4 regions of the Enterobacter sp. PL_is379 genome follow, and region 4 is predicted to be linked to each of the others. Evidence: predicted binding sites of a transcription regulator. Region 4 holds the regulator's gene; each other region holds the start of a gene.
What was found. Region 4 encodes CRP, which controls carbon source genes, mostly activating them, when cyclic AMP is high. Its sites were predicted from a motif close to ATGTGANNNNNNTCACAT; they were not measured.
Positions count from the first base shown of each region.

Region 1: AC0TOY_RS19455 (glycine dehydrogenase) is a predicted target of CRP. The motif match lies at 2,777-2,794, and genes of this name have one in related genera.
Region 2: ydfZ (putative selenium delivery protein YdfZ) is a predicted target of CRP. The motif match lies at 2,640-2,657, and genes of this name have one in related genera.
Region 3: msrB (peptide-methionine (R)-S-oxide reductase MsrB) is a predicted target of CRP. The motif match lies at 3,056-3,073, and genes of this name have one in related genera.

Region 1 is NZ_JBVPGT010000032.1:125,157-130,506, reverse strand. Features, by position in the region: gene AC0TOY_RS19480 (amidohydrolase/deacetylase family metallohydrolase) at 1-166, opposite strand, end outside; gene AC0TOY_RS19475 (DUF4310 family protein) at 209-850, opposite strand; gene AC0TOY_RS19470 (DUF4311 domain-containing protein) at 864-1,640, opposite strand; gene AC0TOY_RS19465 (DUF4312 family protein) at 1,663-1,962, opposite strand; gene AC0TOY_RS19460 (SFCGS family glycine-rich protein) at 1,965-2,327, opposite strand; gene AC0TOY_RS19455 (glycine dehydrogenase) at 2,338-2,676, opposite strand; gene AC0TOY_RS19450 (hypothetical protein) at 3,074-3,274, opposite strand; gene cybC (cytochrome b562) at 3,319-3,705, opposite strand; gene pmbA (metalloprotease PmbA) at 3,747-5,099, opposite strand; gene yjgA (ribosome biogenesis factor YjgA) at 5,195-5,350, shown strand, end outside.
Region 2 is NZ_JBVPGT010000030.1:116,100-121,449, forward strand. Features, by position in the region: gene AC0TOY_RS14745 (MFS transporter) at 1-611, shown strand, start outside; gene AC0TOY_RS14750 (mannitol dehydrogenase family protein) at 832-2,295, shown strand; gene ydfZ (putative selenium delivery protein YdfZ) at 2,339-2,542, opposite strand; gene AC0TOY_RS14760 (universal stress protein) at 2,830-3,261, shown strand; gene AC0TOY_RS14765 (GntR family transcriptional regulator) at 3,295-3,981, opposite strand; gene ydfG (bifunctional NADP-dependent 3-hydroxy acid dehydrogenase/3-hydroxypropionate dehydrogenase YdfG) at 4,073-4,819, opposite strand; gene dcp (peptidyl-dipeptidase Dcp) at 4,962-5,350, shown strand, end outside.
Region 3 is NZ_JBVPGT010000028.1:217,216-222,565, reverse strand. Features, by position in the region: gene AC0TOY_RS11890 (MipA/OmpV family protein) at 73-819, shown strand; gene AC0TOY_RS11885 (D-hexose-6-phosphate mutarotase) at 898-1,782, opposite strand; gene gapA (glyceraldehyde-3-phosphate dehydrogenase) at 1,855-2,850, opposite strand; gene msrB (peptide-methionine (R)-S-oxide reductase MsrB) at 3,191-3,604, shown strand; gene AC0TOY_RS11870 (YeaC family protein) at 3,646-3,924, shown strand; gene chiD (chitinase ChiD) at 3,985-5,247, opposite strand.
Region 4 is NZ_JBVPGT010000020.1:19,653-25,002, reverse strand. Features, by position in the region: gene AC0TOY_RS02785 (YccS/YhfK family putative transporter) at 1-850, opposite strand, end outside; gene crp (cAMP-activated global transcriptional regulator CRP) at 908-1,540, opposite strand; gene AC0TOY_RS02775 (OsmC family protein) at 1,852-2,256, shown strand; gene AC0TOY_RS02770 (phosphoribulokinase) at 2,323-3,192, opposite strand; gene AC0TOY_RS02765 (YheU family protein) at 3,223-3,441, opposite strand; gene AC0TOY_RS02760 (hydrolase) at 3,438-4,460, opposite strand; gene mdcA (malonate decarboxylase subunit alpha) at 4,689-5,350, shown strand, end outside.

The sequences.
Region 1 (5,350 bases), on a different contig from region 4:
GGGAGTCAATCCAGCCTGCGCTGACGAACACGTCGCCGTTCAGCTCAACCGTTTTATGCGCGGGGGCGTCAATGTCGCCCAGCGCCGCGATCTTCCCGTCCTGAATGGCGATATCGGTCAGGGTATCGTCGGCAAAGCGCGCACGGCGCAGGAGTAAATCAAACATGAGGATCTCCTGATAAGGCGGGCGCCGGAGCGCCCGCGGGTATTAAAGGGCGACCGGGAACAGCCAGCCCAACAGCATTGCACCCAGAATGGCGCCACCGGTGATCGGCTTCTGCCAGATGTAGAACACCAGCGCTCCCAGCAGGGAACCGACGCCGATAGGAATGGAGGCGGTCATGGCGCTCAGGATAATCAACGGCCCGAGGAAGCGGCCGGAGGCGTTGCCCGCGCCCATCATCACGTCTGCGCCGTAGGTGGAGTTGCTCTGGTTGATGGTGAACTTACGCGCCAGGATGATAACGTAGCCAATTGCCAGACCAATCACCAGGCCGGTGATCAGCGAAGCAATGAAGTTGGTCACCGGGAACATGATCCCCGCGCCCAGCAGCAGTGCCGGAACCCCGAGGCCCACGCCGGTCTGGATGGCGCCGCCGATATCCAGAATACCGACCAGCGACCCTTCGATAATTCGGGCGAACAGGAAGCTCGCGCCGAACGCCGCCACCGCGCCGTAAACGCCGGTATCGATGCCCGCTTTCAGCATCGCCACGAAGGCCACTTCGTTAAACGCACCGATGCCGTAGAGGTAGTACATGTGCGTCCCGGCGAAGACGCCGGAGGAGAGCAGGCCAACGAAGATCGGGAACGACCAGTCGGCATACCAAAAACCTTTATTCTGTTCCATTTAGAGGCTCCTGTTATTTACCGCTGAGCGAGTTGTGGATCATGTCGAGCCAGTTCGGCACGGTCAGATGGAAGGATTCGATCATCTTCATGTCGAAGCCGCGGAAGAAGCCGCTCAGCACGAAGAGCAGGACGATAGCCGCCATCATCACTTTGGTGACGTGGTTCCAGCCGCTCTCTTCCACGCCTTTACCGATCAGGATCCCCAGCACCAGGCCCGGTACGGCGTTGCCCATGATCAGCTGCGCCGCGCCGCCGAAGATGGTGGCCCAGAAGCCCGATTTTTTACCCGCGTCGATGGCCGCCAGCCAGAAGATCACCGGCATCACGGTGTTCACCAGCAGGTTCGCCGCCGGCACCAGCACCTTGACGGCGGTGACCTGAAGCGCAGCCGGTACGGAGGAGGCGGTAAGGTTAAGGAAGGTCACGACAATCATGCCGATCAGGCCGCAGGCAATCGCCATTTTGCGCGGATCGTGCAGCGTTTCGCCGACGTTACGGTTTTTGATCATCAGTGCAGCAGCACCCCAGTTCGGGATGATGCGGTGGTCAACGTCCTGTGTGAAAGCCCCTGCGGCCACGGAAGAGGCCCAGGCGTTAAAGAAGAAACCTAACCCAAAGGAGAAGTGGGACGCCGGATCCCCTTCACAGGAGTTCAGTTCCCCCAACGTACGAAACGCGCCCATACCCTGTGTGGTAGGCGCATGAAACATGCGTGCAGCCCCGGCTCCGACACCGACGCCAACCAGGCCGCCAATGATGAGCGATTTTATTAATATAATTAAGAACATCAGTCTGCCCTTTTATGAATAATCAGCGTTGCGTGACGAAATCCACCTGGTCGAGATTGATGGCTGTCACGTTGACGGTCACATCCAGCTCCACGCTGTAGGTGCGTCTTTCCCGGCGCAGAAAGAAGAACAGAAACGCTTCTTTACGCACCGCTTCTTGCGCCTGAACGACCTGCACATCCTGTGGCTCAATACGCAGTAAGATATGCGGTGAAGCTTTCATCACCGCGGCCTGAACGTGGTTGAGCGCGTCGGCAAAGGCGCGCGCTTTGGCGTCGCCTTTTCCCTTCACTCTCACCGTGGTTGTGAACTGTTCTTTCATGCTTATGCGCCGTATTTTTTCTGCCACGCCTGCACCAGACGCTCGCCCAGCTCTTCTTTATCCATAAAGCCGAAGCCCAGCACGTTGCAGCCTTCGTTGATGGCGGTCACGCCCTCTTCCACGGAACGCATGCCGTATTTGGCTTTGTAGCCATATTTGGTTTGGGCAGTGATGGCTCCCGCGCCGCCGCTGCCGCAGAAGGAGATGCCGAAGGTGGCGTTTTCCGCTTTCATCATGTCGCCGAGCTTCATGTCCGCCGCCATGCCCGGCACAACCACCGCGCGTCCACCTGCTTTTTCCACACCGGCAGCCACTTTCTGACCTTTACCCAGGCGATCGCCAATCACGACTGTAATCTGTTCCATGTGTTGCTCCTTAAAGGTTGTCTTTCGCGACTTCAAAGTGAACGGAGAGCAGCCAGGCTTCTTCATCAGGAAGATTGCCAAACTGCGCGACCACTTCACGGGCGAGCCGCATTGAATCCGGTGAAATTTCGTCAAACAGCTCTGCTTCAACCTCCGGCAGCGGCTCGCCGGTCACGGACCGGTGCGCCATGGCGCGCACGTGGGAGGTGAGCATCTGCTCCTGTACCGCATTGGGGATGATGTTGTTTCGGGCCAGCAGGGCATAAACCTGCTGCAGCATGGTGTTCGCGAGCTGTTCTGTTTGCTCCGCATGTTCCCCAACGTCGTTCATTACCGCTCCGTTAATCACTGGTCTTACCCCGTTAATGGCTCTGGAATAAAACTAACGTTGGGGGGGAATTGTTTGTAGCGAGTTGTTTTCCACTTCGAAGTGGAAAGGCGAGCCGCGACAGTGATCTGTGCCACATAAATGCGGTGAATCTGGATAAACCGCTGCATTTACGTGATGAATATCACGCTATTGCGCGGCCAAAACGGGGCAAGCAAAGCGGAAAAGATTACGAGCGGGCTCGTAGAAATGTGACGTGGATAAGGTTTTCTTATGGGGATCCGCTAGAGTGGCAACGGGTGCTTGAGACTGACCGTCTCAGGCATGGGACGGAAAGTGGAAAGCCCCGCCTGATAGAAAATCAGGGCGGGGGCTCGAAACGACACGTCGGACCGTGGAGTTCGCTACCTCGCCCGCTTTAAAGCAAGGAGGCATCCATGAAACGCCAAAACCCAGGCATTGGAGTTTTGATGATTATTGCTTTGACAATAATCATCTTAACGCTGGTGACGCGGAAAACACTGTGCGAGATCAGTTTTCGAAACGATTCTTTTGCAGTGACAGCGAGGATGGATTGTCGCTCCGGCCAGTAGGGAGCAAGGATGCGGGGGCGCGTCATGCGCCTCCGCATACGGGCAAAGGACGTACAGCTCAGGCACCCAATTAACGATACTTTTGGTGGTACGTGTTGCGCGTGGTCGCAAACTGCTCGGCCGCCGCCTGGGCTTCCTTCACTTTGCCTTCGTTAGCCAGCTTCAGCGCGCCGTCGATCTGGCCGACCAGCACGTCAAAGCCGTGGCGATAGTCTTTCATCTCTGCGCTGTCTGCCGCTTTGCTTTCCAGCTTCGGAGGCGTCGCTTTCTGTGCGTCCAGCGCCGCTTCACGCATTTTGGTCAGCGCGTCTTTCATTTCAGCCGCATTGTCCGTTTTCTGCACCACCTTCAGGTTTTGACCGAGGATGCCCATGTCGTCTTCAAGATCGGCAGCAAACACAGAAGAGCCAAGAACCAGCGTTGAAGCCGCGACGATCGCTAACAGGTGTTTACGCATTGCTCACTTCCTTTTTTATTATTAAAACGCCTTTACGGATATTACTGGCCGGCGATTTTCATTTCCGGCAGAAGTACAGAACCACACTGTATATTGCTACGTGTTTCAATATCGTTACCGACCGTAACGATATTGCGCCACATGTCCTTCAGGTTGCCGGCAATCGTAATCTCGCTTACCGGATACTGAATTTCGCCGTTTTCCACCCAGAAGCCCGCAGCGCCGCGAGAGTAGTCTCCGGTGATGCCGCTTACGCCCTGGCCCATCAGCTCCGTGACGACCAGGCCGGTACCCATCTCTTTCAGCATCTGCTCAAAGTTCAGGCCCTGCCCGGCAATGCGCCAGTTGTGGATGCCGCCAGCGTGTCCGGTACTTTTCAGCCCCAGCTTGCGCGCGGAGTAATTAGTCAGCAGCCACTGGGTCAGCACGCCGTCTTTGACGATGTCACGACGTTCGGTACGCACGCCTTCGCTGTCGAACGGCGTGGAGGCCAGCCCTTTCAGCAGGTGCGGATGCTCTTCGATGGTCAACCATTCCGGCAGGATTTGCTTGCCCAGCGAATCGAGCAGGAAGGTCGATTTACGGTAAACCGAGCCGCCCGCGATAGCGCCCACCAGATGACCAAACAGACCGGTCGCCACTTCGTTGGCAAAAATAACCGGGGCCTTCATGGTGGAGAGTTTGCGCGGCGACAGGCGAGACAGCGTGCGTTCGGCACACTCTTTTCCCACCCACTCCGGAGACTGCAAGTCCCCCAGCGCGCGGCCAATGGTGTAGGCGTAGTCACGCTCCATGTCTCCGTTCTCTTCGGCGATGACGCAGCTGGAGAGAGAATGACGGGTGGAGCAGTAGCCCTGCAGCATGCCGTGGCTGTTGCCGAAGACTTTGATGCCGTAGTGGCTGTTGAAGCTGCCGCCTTCAGTATTGGTGATGCGCTTATCCGCCTGCAGGGAAGCCTGCTCGGCGCGCGCGGCCAGTTCGATCGCTTCGTCCGGGGTCACTTCCGCCGGGTGGAAAAGATCGAGATCCGGCGCATCAAACGCCAGCAGGTCTTTATCCGCCACGCCTGCGTAAGGATCCGGGGAGGTATAACGGGCGATATCCAGCGCCGCCTGCACCGTACGGGCAATGGCATCCGGACTGAGATCGGTGGATGACGCGCTGCCTTTGCGATTCTGGTGATACACCGTGATCCCCAGCGCGCCATCGCTGTTGAATTCGACATTCTCCACTTCGCCATAGCGGGTACTCACGCTGATGCCGGTGGTTTTGCTGACCGCCACTTCGGCGCCATCTGATTTTTCTGAAGCAAGCATCAGAGCGGTGGAGACGGCTTCTTCAAGAATCTTACGCTGCGCTTCAACTTGTGAGGTTACTTTCATCGCAAATGCCATACTGTAAGAGAGAGTTATCTGAAGTCTAACAGAGAACCGTTTTTCAGTGCGCGTCTTAACTGGTAACATTAGCCTCTTTTTTTAAGGAGCCTGACATGACTAAGCAGCCCGAAGACTGGCTCGACGACGTTCCCGGTGATGACATCGAAGACGAAGATGATGAGATCATCTGGGTCAGTAAAAGTGAAATTAAACGTGACGCCGAAGAGTTAAAACAGCTTGGCGCGGAAATGGTAGAACTGGGTAAAAAC
Region 2 (5,350 bases), on a different contig from region 4:
CGGGCAACTCGGGTCTGATCCAGACGTTCCTCGCGGGGTATCTGGTCCAGACGCTGCTGTTCGATAAGGCCATCCCTACCGATGCGCTGATGATCAGCTCCATTCTCGGGTTTATCTCCATCCCGCTGCTGGGCTGGCTTTCCGATAAAGTGGGGCGCCGTCTGCCGTACATTATCCTCAATATCTCCGCCATTCTGCTCGCCTACCCGATGCTGTCGATCATTGTCGATAAGAGCTATGCGCCGGGGACGATCATGCTCTCTATCATCGTTATCCATAACTTCGCCGTTCTGGGTCTGTTCGCGCTGGAAAATATCACCATGGCGGAGATGTTTGGCTCGCGAAATCGCTTTACCCGTATGGCCATCTCGAAAGAGGCGGGCGGTCTGGTAGCTGTGGGCTTTGGTCCGGTACTGGCGGGGATCTTCTGCAATATGACCGGCTCCTGGTGGCCGATTGTTGCCATGCTGGTGGCCTATTCCGTGATTGGGCTGCTCTCGGCGATCCTGATGCCGGAAGTGCGCGACCGTGATTTGAGCGCGGCGCAAGACGCAGCGGAGTCCTCACCAGAAGAGCGTGTGGGTTACGGCGCAATCTCCTCGCGGCGCTGATGGCTTATATCTTGAGTGATTTATCACACAACTTTATGTTTATGTCACACCACATGAGCAAAAGTTAATATAAATCAAAATCTCAAACGTCAGTATCAGTATGGTTGATGGCAGTTATTTTTTTACCCCAACTGCCATTCTAGTTGGTGTAGTCAGCAGGCGCTGCCGCTTCAGAAAGAGCGGCAGCGAACCACAGCTTTCTAATTAACGAGTCTTAATCATGGAAAATACCTTATTACAGGCCAACGCGACGCTGCCTCAGTACGATCGCGACAGCCTTAAAGCACGCATCGTTCATTTAGGCTTTGGCGCATTTCACCGGGCGCATCAGGCAGTGTATGCCGATATCCTCGCCGCTGAGCACGGCAGCGACTGGGGTTACTGTGAGGTTAACCTGATTGGCGGCGAGCAGCAGATTGCCGATCTGAACGCGCAGGATAATCTCTATACCGTGGCGGAGATGTCTGCCGATGCGTGGACCTCCCGCGTGGTGGGCGTGGTCAAAAAGGCCCTCCATGCGCAGGTAGACGGGCTGGAGACGGTGCTGGCAGCGCTGTGTGAACCGCAGGTGGCGATTGTCTCGCTGACCATCACTGAGAAAGGGTACTGTCACTCACCAGCGACCGGGCAACTGATGCTCGATCATCCGTTTATCGTCGCCGACCTGCAAAACCCACACCAGCCGAAATCTGCGCCGGGTGTCGTCGTGGAAGCGCTGGCGCGTCGCAAAGCGGCGGGTCTGCCGGCGTTTAGCGTGATGTCCTGTGACAACATGCCGGAGAACGGTCACGTGATGCGCAATGTCACCTGCGCGTATGCCCGGGCGGTAGACGGTGAGCTGGCGGACTGGATCGAGGCTAACGTCACCTTCCCGTCAACCATGGTGGATCGCATCGTGCCCGCGGTCACCCCCGAAACGCTGGATAAAATAGAACGGCTGACCGGCGTGCGCGATCCGGCGGCAGTAGCCTGTGAACCGTTCCGTCAGTGGGTGATCGAAGATAACTTTGTTGCGGGCCGTCCGGAATGGGAAAAAGCTGGCGCCGAGCTGGTGTCGGACGTGATCCCGTTTGAAGAGATGAAGCTGCGCATGCTCAACGGCAGCCACTCGTTCCTGGCGTATCTGGGCTATCTGGCCGGATACCAGCATATCAACGACTGTATGGAAGATAAGAACTACCGCCTCGCCGCGCACGCGCTGATGCTTAACGAGCAGGCGCCTACGCTGAAGGTCAAAGGCGTTGATTTAGGTCGTTATGCCGATCTCCTGATTGCCCGCTACAGCAACCCGGCCCTGCGCCATCGGACCTGGCAAATTGCGATGGACGGCAGCCAGAAGCTTCCGCAGCGCATGCTGGATTCCGTGCGCTGGCACCTGGTGCATCAGAAGCCTTTCCCGCTGCTGGCGCTGGGCGTGGCAGGGTGGATGCGCTATGTCGGCGGCGTGGACGAGCAGGGTAATGCGATTGACGTGAGCGATCCGCAACTGGCGGTGATTCAGGCGGCGGTGAAGGGCAGTGCGGAAGGGGAAAGCCGGGTTAACGCGCTGCTCGGCATCGAAGCCATCTTCGGCAAAGAGTTACCGCAGGAAGCAGGCTTTGTTGATGCGGTGATGAAGGCGTACCAGACGCTGCTGCAAAAGGGTGCGAAAGCGACCGTGGCCCAGTACGTCTCTCAACGGTAATTCAGCACATGCCGCCGTTCGCGGCGGCATGTCTACGCACAGCTTAGTGCATCCCCAGGCGAATCAGCTCAATCGGCTCGAACTTACCTTCGCATCCTTCCACTTCAACCGTTTTGCTGCGGCGCACCTGCGCGGCATCCAGCCCGTCGCTGTGGATCGCTTTAATCACGCCAGTTTTGCCCGTGCCGCTAATCATGACGCGGCTGCCGGTGGTGATTGCATTGCGGTTACGGTCGTATGTCATCATGGTATTTTCTCCTCTCTAACCTGTTCGTTACGGCGCTATTTCAGGGTTGCCGTTCACGGAGCATATAAATACGCCTGTCTGCATCACATGTTTTTGTTTTTGATCAAACTCACACTTTTTTCTTTATTGTGCCGGGCACTGACGGTTCACGACAGCAATTTACAAAGCAGACCGTTATTTTCATTAATTGATAGTTTCGACAGGGAAGCGTTGAGGGTTGGTTTATATTCCCGGTGCCATTCTGGGTACAGGAAATAACCCTTTCATCGGAATAAGGAGTCAGGCTTATGTATAAGAAGATTTTGATGCCTGTTGATGTGTTTGAAATGGATTTGAGCGACAAAGCGGTTCGCCACGCGGCAAACCTTGCGAAGGCAGAGGGCGCCTCGATTACCCTGGTCAATATTCTGCCGGCCAGCAGTCGGTCCCTGCTGCGCGGATTTAACGCCGATATTAAAAAGTTCGAAGAATATATGACTGAAGAATCCGGGAAGAAAATGAACGCGTTAAAAAGACTGTTCGATATCTCGCCGGAGAAAATTGACACCCTCGTTCGCTTTGGCAACGTCCGCGATGAAATTATCAGGCTGAGCAAGGAAGGGGAATATGACGTGATTGTCATCGGGTCGAAAAATCCGGGCATCACTACCCATCTTCTGGGATCAAATGCGGAATCTATCCTGCGCTACGCCACAATTCCGGTATTAGTCGTTCGCTAAACCCATCGCCGCACCCGAAAGGGGCGGCGAATATCACTCTTCGCTAAACCACTCGCTATTTTCCTGACGAATCAGCTGCACGGATTCGCTGATTTCCTGCAGATGCAGCGTCATCGCTTTTTCCACAGCGTCCGCATCGCGTTTTTCCAGCGCGCTGAAAATATCATGATGCTGTCGGAGCAGCATTTCCGGCGGGGAGACGTGATCGAGGCTCATGTAGCGCACGCGGTCGATGTTGGCCTTGATGTTCTCGATGGTGTCCCATGCAAGCTGGCAATCGGCAATCTGCGCCAGTTTCTGGTGGAATTCATCATCAAGCTGGAAGAAGTCATTCAGCTGCTTACGGTCAATCGCAATCCGCTGCTGATGCAGGTTCTGCTCCAGCAGGTAACACTGGTTGTCGTTGATGAGCGTTGCGGCACGCCGCGCCACCGCGCATTCAATGGCCTGGCGAACGAAACAGCCGTTGCGCACCTGAGAGAGGGAGATTTTGTTGACGTAGCTGCCGCGCTGCGGGCGGATCTGAATTAGACCGTTTTCCGCAAGCTTAATAAACGCTTCACGCACCGGCTGCCGGGAAACGTCAAACCGCACGGAGACCTCTTTTTCTGAAAGCGGCGTTCCCGGTGGGATCAGACAATGGACAATATCACGTCGCAAAATGCGATAGATTTGCTGGTTTACGGGCTGGGTGGGATTGAGTTGCGATTCAGCGGCCATGAGTTGTCATTTCTCAGAGAGTTAGCCCGAACATACTACCATTCTTTTATAATCCGAAACAGACCCGGCCCGCAGGCCGGGAAGGGTCGATTTAGCCACGATGGACGCTAAGTCCGGCAAAACTCTGGCTGACTGGCATCATTTCTACGGTATTGATGTTGACGTGTTTTGGCAGCGTCGCCACCCACCAGACCGTTTCGGTGACATCTTCCGGCGTCAGGGCGTTCGCGTTTTCATAGGTTTTGTCCGCTTTCGCGTCATCGCCTTTGAAACGCACGTTGGAAAACTCGGTGCCACCCACCAGGCCCGGCTCGATGTCGGTGACGCGAATGGCGGTGCCGTGCAGATCGGTACGCAGGTTAAGGCTGAACTGGCGCACAAACGCTTTCGTCGCGCCATAGACGTTGCCGCCCGCGTAAGGCCAGCTCCCGGCGGTGGAACCGATATTGATAATGTGACCGCGGTTGCGCTCGACCATGCCCGGCAGCACCGCGCGGGTCATATAGACCAGCCCTTTGTTGTTGGTGTCGATCATGTTTTCCCAGTCTTCCACGCTGGCTTTGTGGGCAGGCTCCATGCCCAGCGCCAGACCGGCATTGTTGACCAGCACGTCGATGGCGCGCCATTCTGCTGGCAGATTAGCGATCATCTCTTCGATCGCCGCGCGGTTACGCACGTCCAGCTGCGCGGTCAGGATGCTGTCGCCTAGTTCGTCTTTGAGCTCCTGTAAACGCTCCTGACGGCGGCCGGTCGCAATAACCTTGTGCCCGTTGGCGACGAAGCGACGCGTGATGCTTTCACCAAAACCTGCCGTTGCCCCGGTAACTAAAATAATCATCTCACTGTTCCTCAACGCTTTTTGTGTTGTACTAACATAGCACGGCCGCAGAGGGTGCGTTAAGGCAACATTTGTATGACAGCGTTGCAGGGGATGGCGGCCTGGCCTACTCTGGGAGGATACCCGTACTCAGGAGCGAAAGATGACGGCCACGAATCCCTTTTTCAACATCAGCCTGTTGCCTTACCAGGCCCCCCATTTTGATGAGATCAACGACAGCCACTATCGTCCGGCCTTCGATGAAGCCCTTCGCCAGAAGCGGGCGGACATTGACGCGATTGTCGCTCAGGCCGCTGCGCCTGACTTCGCTAACACCGTGCTGGCGCTGGAGAAAAGCGGCGCTTTGCTCCAGCGCGTCAGCAGCGTGTTCTTCGCCATGACTTCCGCGCACACCAATCCGTATTTACAGGAGCTCGAGGAACAGTTCTCCACCGAGCTTGCCGCGCTGGCAAACGATATCTGGCTGAATGACGTACTGTTTGCCCGCGTGGAGAGCGTCTGGCAGGACCGTGCCGTGCTGGACGCTGAATC
Region 3 (5,350 bases), on a different contig from region 4:
AAATTTTGGGATGTACGGGAATGGCGGTTACACTTCATCCGCTGATTATTTGACTACAGGAAAGAATGGATTGTGACCAAACTCAAACTTCTGGCATTAGGCATCCTTGCCGCGACCGCAGTGAACACCGCACAGGCGGAAAGTCAGTGGACGGTTGGCGCGGGTGTTGGCGTCATTAACAGCCCGTACAAACAGTATGACCGTGACGTTTATCCTGTTCCCGTTATCACCTATGAAGGCGATAACGTCTGGTTCCGCGGGCTCGGCGGCGGCTACTATCTCTGGAACGATACGGCCGATAAGCTCTCCATCATGGCCTACTACGATCCAACGCACTTCAAGCCGGGTGACAGCGACAGCCACGCGCTTCGCCAGCTCGACAAGCGCAAAAGCTCGATGATGGCCGGCCTCTCATACGTGCATAACACCCAGTATGGCTTCCTGCGTACGGCCCTGGCAGGCGATACGCTCGATAACAGCAACGGCTTTATCTGGGATCTGGCGTGGCTGTACCGTTATACCAACGGTGGTCTGACCCTGACGCCGGGTATTGGTGTGCAGTACAACAGCGAGAACTACAACGACTATTACTATGGCGTGTCTAAAAACGAGTCCCGCCGCAGTGGTCTGAAGAGCTACAGCGCAGATGACGGCTGGGATCCGTACCTGGAGCTGACCGCGAGCTATAACTTCCTCGGCGACTGGAGCGTGTACGGTACCGGCCGCTATGAGCGTCTGAGCGACGAAGTGAAGGATAGCCCGATGGTCGACAAATCCTGGGCAGGTATTTTCTCTGTCGGCGTGAGCTACAAGTTCTGATTGCGCACTAATATCGTGCAATTGATGCATTAAAACGGGGCGCGTGCGCCCCGTTTGCTTTGATGTGGTGCAGTAAGATTATCGCTTAACAATGCGGATCGTCTGCCCTAAACGAGACGGTTTTTCGTCGCTCGCTTTTTGCGGGGTGCTCACGCAGGCGGTTTCCACGCAGACAAACGTTTTATACCCTTCATCCGTCATGTCGGCCATGCTGACGGACAGCGCCGGGCCCGGGTTCCAGCCCACCACGTCGCTGTGATGATGATGGACCACTTCAATGCCGCGGTTCAGCGCGCCGTCGTGGATCACGCTGCACGCTTCCGGGTGCAGGTAGACGCGGTCGGTACGGTCAGGGAATGTCTGTATACCGTCGCTCAGTTTACCTTCTTTGGCGTTATCCACTTTGTCGATAAAGGTATCGCCAAGACCGCTCACCTTCACTGCGCCGATATCACCTACGTTGAAGTAGGTGTGCAGGGCTGCGGTGGTTTCAAACTCACCGTGGGCTTCCAGTTCGATTTCACAGGTTTTACCCAGCTTAAAGCGGGCATACAGGGTGAAATCATGCGGCCAGAGGGCGCGGGTTTCATCATTAGCCTGCAGCTCAAAGGTCAGCACGGCGCCGTTGTCATCTTCGTTGTGCGCTTTCAGCGTCCACTGCTGGTTACGGGCAAAACCGTGAGAAGGCAAACCCTGCTGGGCGGACGGGCCGAACCACGGCCAGCAGATCGGTACGCCACCGCGAATAGCCGCCCCTTTTTTGAAGGAGGTCGCATCGCTCAGCCATAAGCCTTCGGCTTCACCTTCCGGTTTCCAGGAGAGCAGGTGGGCGCCGTTCAGCGCCACGGAGGCTTTAACGCGTGGATGGTCAACGACGATAACGTCGGCACCGTCAATCTGACGGCGGGAAAGCACAGGGGTAAGTTGTTCGACTACCGGAAGTGCAAAAATTTTATTAATCATTAAGCAATCCTCTGTCTTATAAATAAAAAAGGCGACCGAAGTCGCCTTTTTGGATCAAGCACTCATCTCAACTTATTTGGAGATGTGAGCGATCAGGTCCAGTACTTTGTTAGAGTAGCCAGTTTCGTTGTCGTACCAGGATACCAGTTTAACGAAGTTGTCGTTCAGTGCGATACCCGCTTTAGCATCGAACACGGAAGTGCACACTTCGCCGTTGAAATCGGTAGATACAACGTCGTCTTCGGTGTAGCCCAGAACGCCTTTCATTGCGCCTTCGGAAGCAGCTTTGATTGCTTTCTTAATTTCTTCATAAGAAGCAGCTTTTTCCAGACGAACGGTCAGGTCAACAACGGATACGTTAGGAGTTGGAACGCGGAACGCCATACCAGTCAGTTTGCCATTCAGTTCTGGCAGTACTTTACCTACAGCTTTAGCAGCACCGGTAGAGGATGGGATGATGTTCTGAGCCGCGCCACGGCCGCCGCGCCAGTCTTTGTGAGACGGGCCATCAACGGTTTTCTGAGTAGCGGTGGTTGCGTGAACGGTAGTCATCAGACCTTCGATGATGCCGAAGTTGTCGTTGATAACTTTAGCCAGCGGTGCCAGGCAGTTGGTGGTGCAGGATGCGTTAGACACGATATCCTGGCCAGCGTAAGTTTCGAAGTTTGCACCACGAACGAACATTGGGGTGTTGTCTTTTGAAGGACCAGTCAGAACAACTTTCTTCGCACCCGCAGTGATGTGTTTACGTGCAGTTTCGTCGGTCAGGAAGATACCGGTTGCTTCAGCAACAACGTCAACACCGATTTCGTTCCATTTCAGGTTAGCTGGGTCTTTTTCAGCAGTAACGCGGATGGTTTTGCCATTAACAACCAGGTGGCCGTCTTTCACTTCAACGGTGCCGTCGAAACGACCGTGAGTTGAGTCGTACTTCAGCATGTACGCCATGTATTCAGCGTCCAGGAGATCGTTGATACCAACGATTTCGATGTCAGAACGTTTCTGAGCAGCACGGAAAACAATACGGCCGATACGGCCAAAACCGTTGATACCTACTTTGATAGTCATATATTCCACCAGCTATTTGTTAGTGAATAAAAGGTTGCCTGTAAAATTACAAAAACCTTACGCAGCGTCAAGCGGAATCGTGTCAATCATTGCGACAAATCAATCCTGTGACTAACGTTTGTGCGACTGACTCGCCTCACTTTCCCTTTGAGCTTGCACCCATATGGGGGCTGCGCCGGGATTTTAAAGGCCTCGCAGGATAAAAATGTGAGCATGATCACAATTGCCTGACCGCCTTTTCGCGACACATAAGTTTAGATCAAAAGTGCACGCAAGGGTGTTAATGTTTTGTTAGAATCCGGGTTAAAAGATGTCTGTTTCTACAGCGAGATGTAAGCATATGTCGAACCAACGTAACCCTGAAGATTTGAAAAAAAACCTCACAGAAATGCAGTTTTACGTGACGCAGAATCACGGGACGGAACCGCCGTTCACCGGGCGTTTACTGCACAACAAGCGGGACGGCGTCTACCACTGCCTGGTCTGTGATGCGCCGCTGTTTAATTCACAAACGAAATTTGATTCTGGCTGCGGCTGGCCGAGCTTTTACGAGCCGGTGAGCGATGAGGCCATCCGCTACCTGACCGACTCGTCACACGGCATGGTGCGCACGGAAATTCGCTGCGGCAACTGCGATGCGCACCTTGGGCACGTCTTCCCGGATGGCCCTCAGCCCACGGGCGAGCGTTTCTGCGTGAATTCAGCCTCAATGAGCTTCACCGATGATGAGAATGGCGACCAGATTAAGGGTTGAAAAAACGATTCAGCAAATTATTCCTTCGAAAGGGCAGGATTGTGAATATTGAAGACATGATTAGCGGGATGACGCCGGAGATTTATCAGCGTCTGGTGACCGCCGTAGAGCTGGGAAAATGGCCCGATGGCGTCGCGCTGACCCCGGAGCAAAAAGAGAACAGCCTGCAGCTGGTGATGCTGTGGCAGGCGCGCAATAACACCGACGCGCAGCATATGACGATCGACACCCAGGGCCAGATGGTAATGAAGAGCAAGCGCGAGCTGAAAGAAGACTTCGGCATCACGCCGAAGCCGATTGCGACGATGAAAATGCAATAACGGTGCGGGTTGATGCCCTCACCCAACCCTCTCCCACGGGGAGAGGGCTTGATTGTCTTACTACTTATGCGTATGCGGGATCCCGAGCGACGCCGCCAGCTGTTTCGCTAACTGATTGTTGTTATCAGCCCCGTACTCCCAGAACATCGCTCCGGCGAGCCCTTTCTCTTTGATGTAGTCCGCTTTGATCGCAACGGAACGTGGGTTCTCATAGGAAATCGCAAACAGCGCGTTGCCATCGGCACCCTTCACCGACAGCCACGGCACTTTTGCCTGGTCGTCCCAGTGCTCGGTAAAGCGCTTCTGCGGATCGTTCAACAGCTTCTTCACGATATCGTTGTACTTCACGTAGGTATCTTTGGTCAGGTCATAGCCGAGTGACTTGAACAACCCGATCTCCTGCGGTCCGAAGTAGGGCTGGGTAACCGGATTTTTTTGCGCATCCGGTTTGGTCCAGTCGATCCCCGGCTCTACGGCGCGTTTCGGCACGCGGTCATAGAAACCAATCCCGAGATTCATCTGCTGCGGCTTCAGTCCGGCGGCCAGATAGTTGTTCACCACAAAGTCCACGCTGTATTTGTCCGCGGCGGCCACCGTCGGCCAGGTGCTGGAGTCATACAGGTTGGCGTTAAAATACTGCGTACCGTACGCCATGTCGTAGGTCATCAGGTTGATGTAGTCGAGCAGGGGGGCGATAGCTTTGACATCCACCCAGCTTTTCGGACTTTCCGCATTCGCGCCTACCGCAATGGTGACCAGCTTTTTATGCCCGAACGCGTCGCGCATCTCCTTCAGCAGGGCGGTAAAATTATCCCGGTCGGCAGGCTGGCTTGCCACCAGCCCCCAGGCGCCGTTGACCGGATACTCCCAGTCGAGATCGATCCCGTCCAGACCATATTTGTCGACAATCTCCTGCGCGGAGCGGATGAACACCGCGCGACTCTCTTGGGTTGCCGCTGCGCCAGAGAAGCCGCGCGCGCCCCAGCCGCCGACGGAAAGCAGCACTTTGAGGTTCGGGTTTTGCTTACGCAGAGTGGGGATTAAGGCCAGATCGGACGCCACTTTTGGCGATAGCCAGATTTGATGCAGCTTAGCCGGATCTTTCAGCGCGGCGTTGGTTTCGTCTTTTTCGTCGTTATAGACCAGACCAAACGAGTAGTTCAGATGGGTGATCTGGCGAACGTCCAGTTTATTGATATCGCCACCCGGTCCGGCGGTGACATCGCCACCCCCGTTAAAGTAGCCCACGGACATCATGGAACTGGCGGAGGCAACTGACGCGCAAAGCAAGGGTAATGCTGCCAGCAAGGGCAAACGTTTCATACAAGTTCCTCTTTGACTTAATAAAATTAACCACGCCACGGAAAAGGCGTGGCGAAAAAACAGCCTAAAGAGAATAGCATTGCCGCTTCGCTGAGGATGCGAG
Region 4 (5,350 bases):
GAATATCATCGGCCAGCACGCGCAGGCGTGCGGACACCGTCTGCGCGTTCCAGCGGATCACCGCTTCGGCGTGGCTGCGCTCGACCAGCTTTTGCACCTCCTGCGGGTGGTGCAGGCTAACGGAGATATGCTCCTGCAGATCCAGCCCGACCTGGAAGGTGCGCAGCAGCCGTTTGTACTCGTGGTTCTTGTTGGCGGCGAGCATATGAAGCTGCTGATAGCACTGGCTTATCAGATCCACCACCTTCTGCTGGCGCGTCAGCAGGGGCGGTAAGGATTTTTCCGGATCGGTATGCTGGGTCAGCAGGGTGTATTTGGCTTCGCAGTAATCCGCAAGCTGCACATAGAGCAGGCTCAGGGATTCACGCAGCGGCTGCTCCCGCCACAGCCAGAACCAGAACCAGTTAAACAGGCCGTACCATAATGTCCCCAGGGCGTAGATCAGCAGCGGCTCCCACACCGGCATATTCCCGGCGAGGCTCAGCGTGAAAATGGCCGCAATCAGCGACGCGGGAAGCAGGCGGGCGTGCAGCGAACTGATTTCCGCCGTGACGCCGAGGGTCATCGCCAGCACGGTCAGGATCAGCGGCAGCGGAATATCACGAGCCAGTAAAAGCTGTACGGCGAGGCTACAGCCCGCAAACAGGCAGCCGCCGATAATCAGGCGTTTGAAAAAGCGCTTATGCGGCGTGTCCAGACCAGCAATGTTGCAGCAGGCGGGTACAAGGGAAAACAGCAGGCCTTGCTGAAGATGCCCGAGGATCAGGCCTATGGCCACAGGAAGACACAACACCAGCGTTTGTCGCAGTGCGTAGTTAACTTCCGGGTGATAGATCAGCCTGCGCCACATGGGGAATAGAGACAAAAACGGCGTGACACCTTGCGATGGCACGCCGTTTAAGCGGAATTAACGCGTTCCGTAGACCACGATGGTTTTACCGTGGGCGGAGATCAGGTTTTGATCTTCCAGCATTTTCAGGATACGGCCCACAGTCTCACGGGAGCAACCGACGATCTGACCAATTTCCTGACGGGTAATTTTAATTTGCATGCCGTCCGGGTGGGTCATGGCGTCTGGCTGTTTCGCGAGGTTCAGCAGGGTCTGTGCGATACGGCCGGTAACGTCCAGGAAGGCGAGGTTGCCCACTTTCTCTGAGGTGACCTGCAGACGGCGCGCCATCTGGGAAGAAAGACGCATCAGGATGTCAGGGTTAACCTGAATCAGCTGACGGAACTTCTTGTAAGAAATTTCAGCCACTTCACATGCTGTCTTTGCACGAACCCAGGCGCTACGTTCCTGGCCCTCTTCAAACAGGCCCAGTTCACCGATGAAATCGCCCTGGTTCAGATAAGAAAGGATCATCTCTTTCCCTTCTTCATCTTTGATCAGCACTGCCACCGAGCCTTTAACGATGTAATACAACGTTTCCGCTTTTTCACCCTGGTGAATCAGCGTGCTCTTCGATGGGTACTTATGAATGTGGCAATGAGACAAGAACCATTCGAGAGTCGGGTCTGTTTGCGGTTTGCCAAGCACCATGCGCTGTTATCCTCTGTTATAAGCTGTCACCAGAGTCATCAGATGCATCCGGACTCTGGGGTTGCAATCGAATTCTTACCCATACCCTGGGAAGTCGGCTACCGTAACGTTTCGCAGCCAGTAAAGTTTGATGTCCTCTGCATACATGTGTAACGTCAATGTATTACTGTAGCATCCTGAGTGTTTTAGCATAGCTTTCGCCGCGTGTCTCCTGGTGTCTCGCTTCAGCATGATGCAGGTCGCCTTCCATTGCGAGAAATGTAACGCACGCGTAATCTGTCACCAAAAATGCAACGTTGGAGTTTAAGAATATGCAAGCGCGCGTGAAGTGGGTTGAAGGTTTAACGTTCCTGGGCGAATCCGCGTCAGGGCACCAGATTTTGATGGACGGTAACTCCGGCGATAAAGCGCCCAGCCCAATGGAAATGGTGCTGATGGCGGCAGGAGGATGCAGCGCTATTGACGTGGTGTCGATTCTGCAAAAAGGTCGTCATGACGTGACGGATTGTGAGGTTAAACTCACGTCAGAACGTCGCGAAGAGGCGCCACGCCTGTTCACCCATATTAATCTGCACTTTGTGGTCACCGGTAAAGAGTTGAAGGACGCAGCGGTCTCGCGTGCGGTGGACCTGTCTGCGGAGAAGTACTGCTCTGTGGCGTTAATGCTGGAGAAAGCGGTAAAAATCACGCATTCGTATGAAGTGGTCGAGGCTTAATTATTGGGGCATCGTGCGTGTTGATGCCCTCACCCTAACCCTCTCCCACAGGGAGAGGGAACATGTTCACGCAATCTGCTTCCCTTCCATCAGTCGCTCCACCAGCGGCGTCATGATGAGCTCCATCGCCAGCCCCATTTTTCCGCCCGGCACGACTAACGTATTCATGTGCGAAATAAACGAGCCCTGCAGCATGGCCAGTAGCCAGGGGTAATCAATGCCTTCGAGATTGCGGAAATGGATCACCACAAAGCTCTCATCAAGGGACGGGATACTTTTGGCGGCAAACGGGTTGGAGGTGTCCACCGTCGGCACGCGCTGGAAGTTGATATGGGTACGGGAGAACTGCGGCGTCAGGAAGTTGATGTAATCTTCCATGGAGCGCACCACCGAGTCCATCACCGCCTCTCGCGAATGGCCGCGCTCGCTCATGTCGCGCGTCAGCTTCTGGATCCACTCCAGGTTAACGATAGGGACCACGCCGACCAGCAGGTCCACGTGGCGCGCCACGTCGTGTTGAGGGGTGACCACGCCACCGTGCAATCCTTCGTAAAACAGCACGTCGGTGGGTTCCGGCAGCGGTTGCCACGGGGTGAACGTCCCCGGCACCTGATTCCAGGGAACAGCTTCATCATAGGTATGCAGATACTTGCGGGACTGCCCTTTGCCGCTCTGACCGTACTCTATAAAGGTTTGTTCCAGCAGGCCGAAGTCATTGGCTTCCGGGCCGAAATAGCTGATGTGTTTACCCAGATCGCGCGCTTTACGGATGGCCATGTCCATCTCCGGACGCGTGTAGCGGTGAAAGCTGTCGCCTTCGACCTCAGCCGCACGAAGATTCAGCTGGGCGAAAATCTTGCGAAAGGCGAGGCTGGTGGTGGTGGTTCCCGCACCACTCGACCCCGTAACGGCAATAACCGGATGTCTGGCAGACATAGCAACTCCCTGACTTAAAAGGGTGGAAGATCAGCCGTGAAACGCGTTGCGGGGCATGATATTGACCGTCTCATGCAGTTCTGACCACACCAGCACCACGTCGCCGCTTTTCAGCTGGCGCTTTACATCGTTGACCTTTTGCTCAAGCGAGCGTTCCTGTTCACCATAATCGGTGCCTTCGCGTAATACAAAGCTTTCAATCAGATTATCGAGCGTTTCGGGAGCCAGATCCTGCCAGGGAATAATCATTTTGCACCGTCCAGATAAGGGGTTAGCCAGTCAGGAATACGCGTCTCAAGCCACATTTTCGGGCGGCGCAGCGTACCGCCGATAAACCCGACGTGGCCGCCGTGCTCGGTCAACTGATAGTGAACGTTGTCGGGCAGGAATTCCTGAGCGGGGATCGAGTGATGATCCATAAACGGGTCATCTTTGGCATGAATGATCAGCGTCGGCTGCGTGATCTTGCTGAGCAGCGGCATGGCGCTGCACTGACGATAATAGTCAATCGCATCGGCGAAGCCGTGGATTTTCGCGGTGATCAGGTCGTCGAACTCGCGAATACGACGCACCTTTTTCAGCTGACGCAGGCTGACCGGCAGGGTATCCGGGTAGGCTTTCAGCTTACGCGCCGCGTTGGCCTTCAGCAGGTTGAGCAGGTAGCGCTGATAGACGCGGGAAAAGCCTTTATCCATGTGGTAGCTGCACTGCTCCAGCATAAACGGTGCGGAGACAATGACGGCGGCATCCAGCGGGACGCTTTCACCCTCTTTGGCCAGCAGGCAGGCCAGCATATTGCCGCCCAGCGAGTAGCCCACCGCGGCGGTCGGCACGGTGCCAAAGTTGTCCCGTAGCCAGTGTAAAAACCACGTTCCGTCTTCGGTTTCACCCGAGTGATAAATGCGTTTCTGACGATTCGGTTCGCCGCTGCAGCCGCGAAAATGCATCACCACGCCGAGCCAGCCGCGCGCTTTTGCCGCCTCAATTAACCCGTGTGCATACGGGCTGTGCAGGCTGCCTTCCAGACCGTGAAAGACCACCAGACGCGGCTTATGGCGGGCCTGCTCCGGCGCTTCGCTCCAGGCGAGATCCAGAAAATCACCGTCTGGCAGGTCAAGCCGCTGCCAGTGTGGGGTGAACTGAACCTTGCGGCGGATCAGTCGCGGCAGCATGGTCTGCAAATGGCGATTGGCCACGCCGCGCATAGGCACGAACTCAGTGCTGTCTTCGGCCGCAATGTCGAAGTCTGATGGAATGATTTGGGTCATAAGGGCGATGCTGATTCTTGTCAGAAATTTACGGTACTTTCCGAATTGTACCCCGTTTAGCCTGGTTTTCCGAAACATGAACTGATCCCGATCACAAATCTTTACCTTGATTATTACTCTCAGGCTAATGATTCCACTCTACGCTTAATTGATGCCTTTCTCACCAGAGCGCACACTTTACTCAACGTTAAGCAAATCAAAATGATTAGCTGAATCAGGAGGTTAATAATGTTATCTGGGCAAACACCCACCCGGCAATGGAACACGCGACGCAGCGAAAAAGCGCGTCGCCTGGCGTCCGTACCGGTGCAGGGCAAGGTACTGCCAACCGGCGATCTTGTCGCCATGCTGGAAAAACTGATCGCGCCTGGCGACAAGGTCGTTCTGGAAGGTAACAACCAGAAGCAGGCGGATTTCCTTTCCCGCTCGCTGGCCGAAGTGAATCCGCAAATTGTCCACGACCTGCATATGATCATGCCGAGCGTCGGCCGCAGCGAGCATCTGGATATCTTCGAGAAAGGCATCGCCCGCAAGCTGGATTTCTCCTTCTCCGGGACGCAGAGCCTGCGAATCTCCCAGCTGCTGGAAGACGGTCAGCTCGAAATCGGCGCAATTCACACCTACATCGAACTTTACTCACGTCTCTACGTCGACCTGTCGCCCAACGTGGCGCTGATTGCCGGCTTTAAAGCCGACCGCAAAGGCAACCTCTACACCGGGGCGAGCACCGAAGATACCCCGGCGCTGGTGGAAGCCGCTGCGTTCCACGACGGCATCGTCATCGCGCAGGTGAACGAGCTGGTGGACGACGAATGCGAGCTGCCGCGCGTGGATATCCCGGGCTCCTGGATCGATTACGTCGTGGTTGCCGACAAGCCGTTCTTTATCGA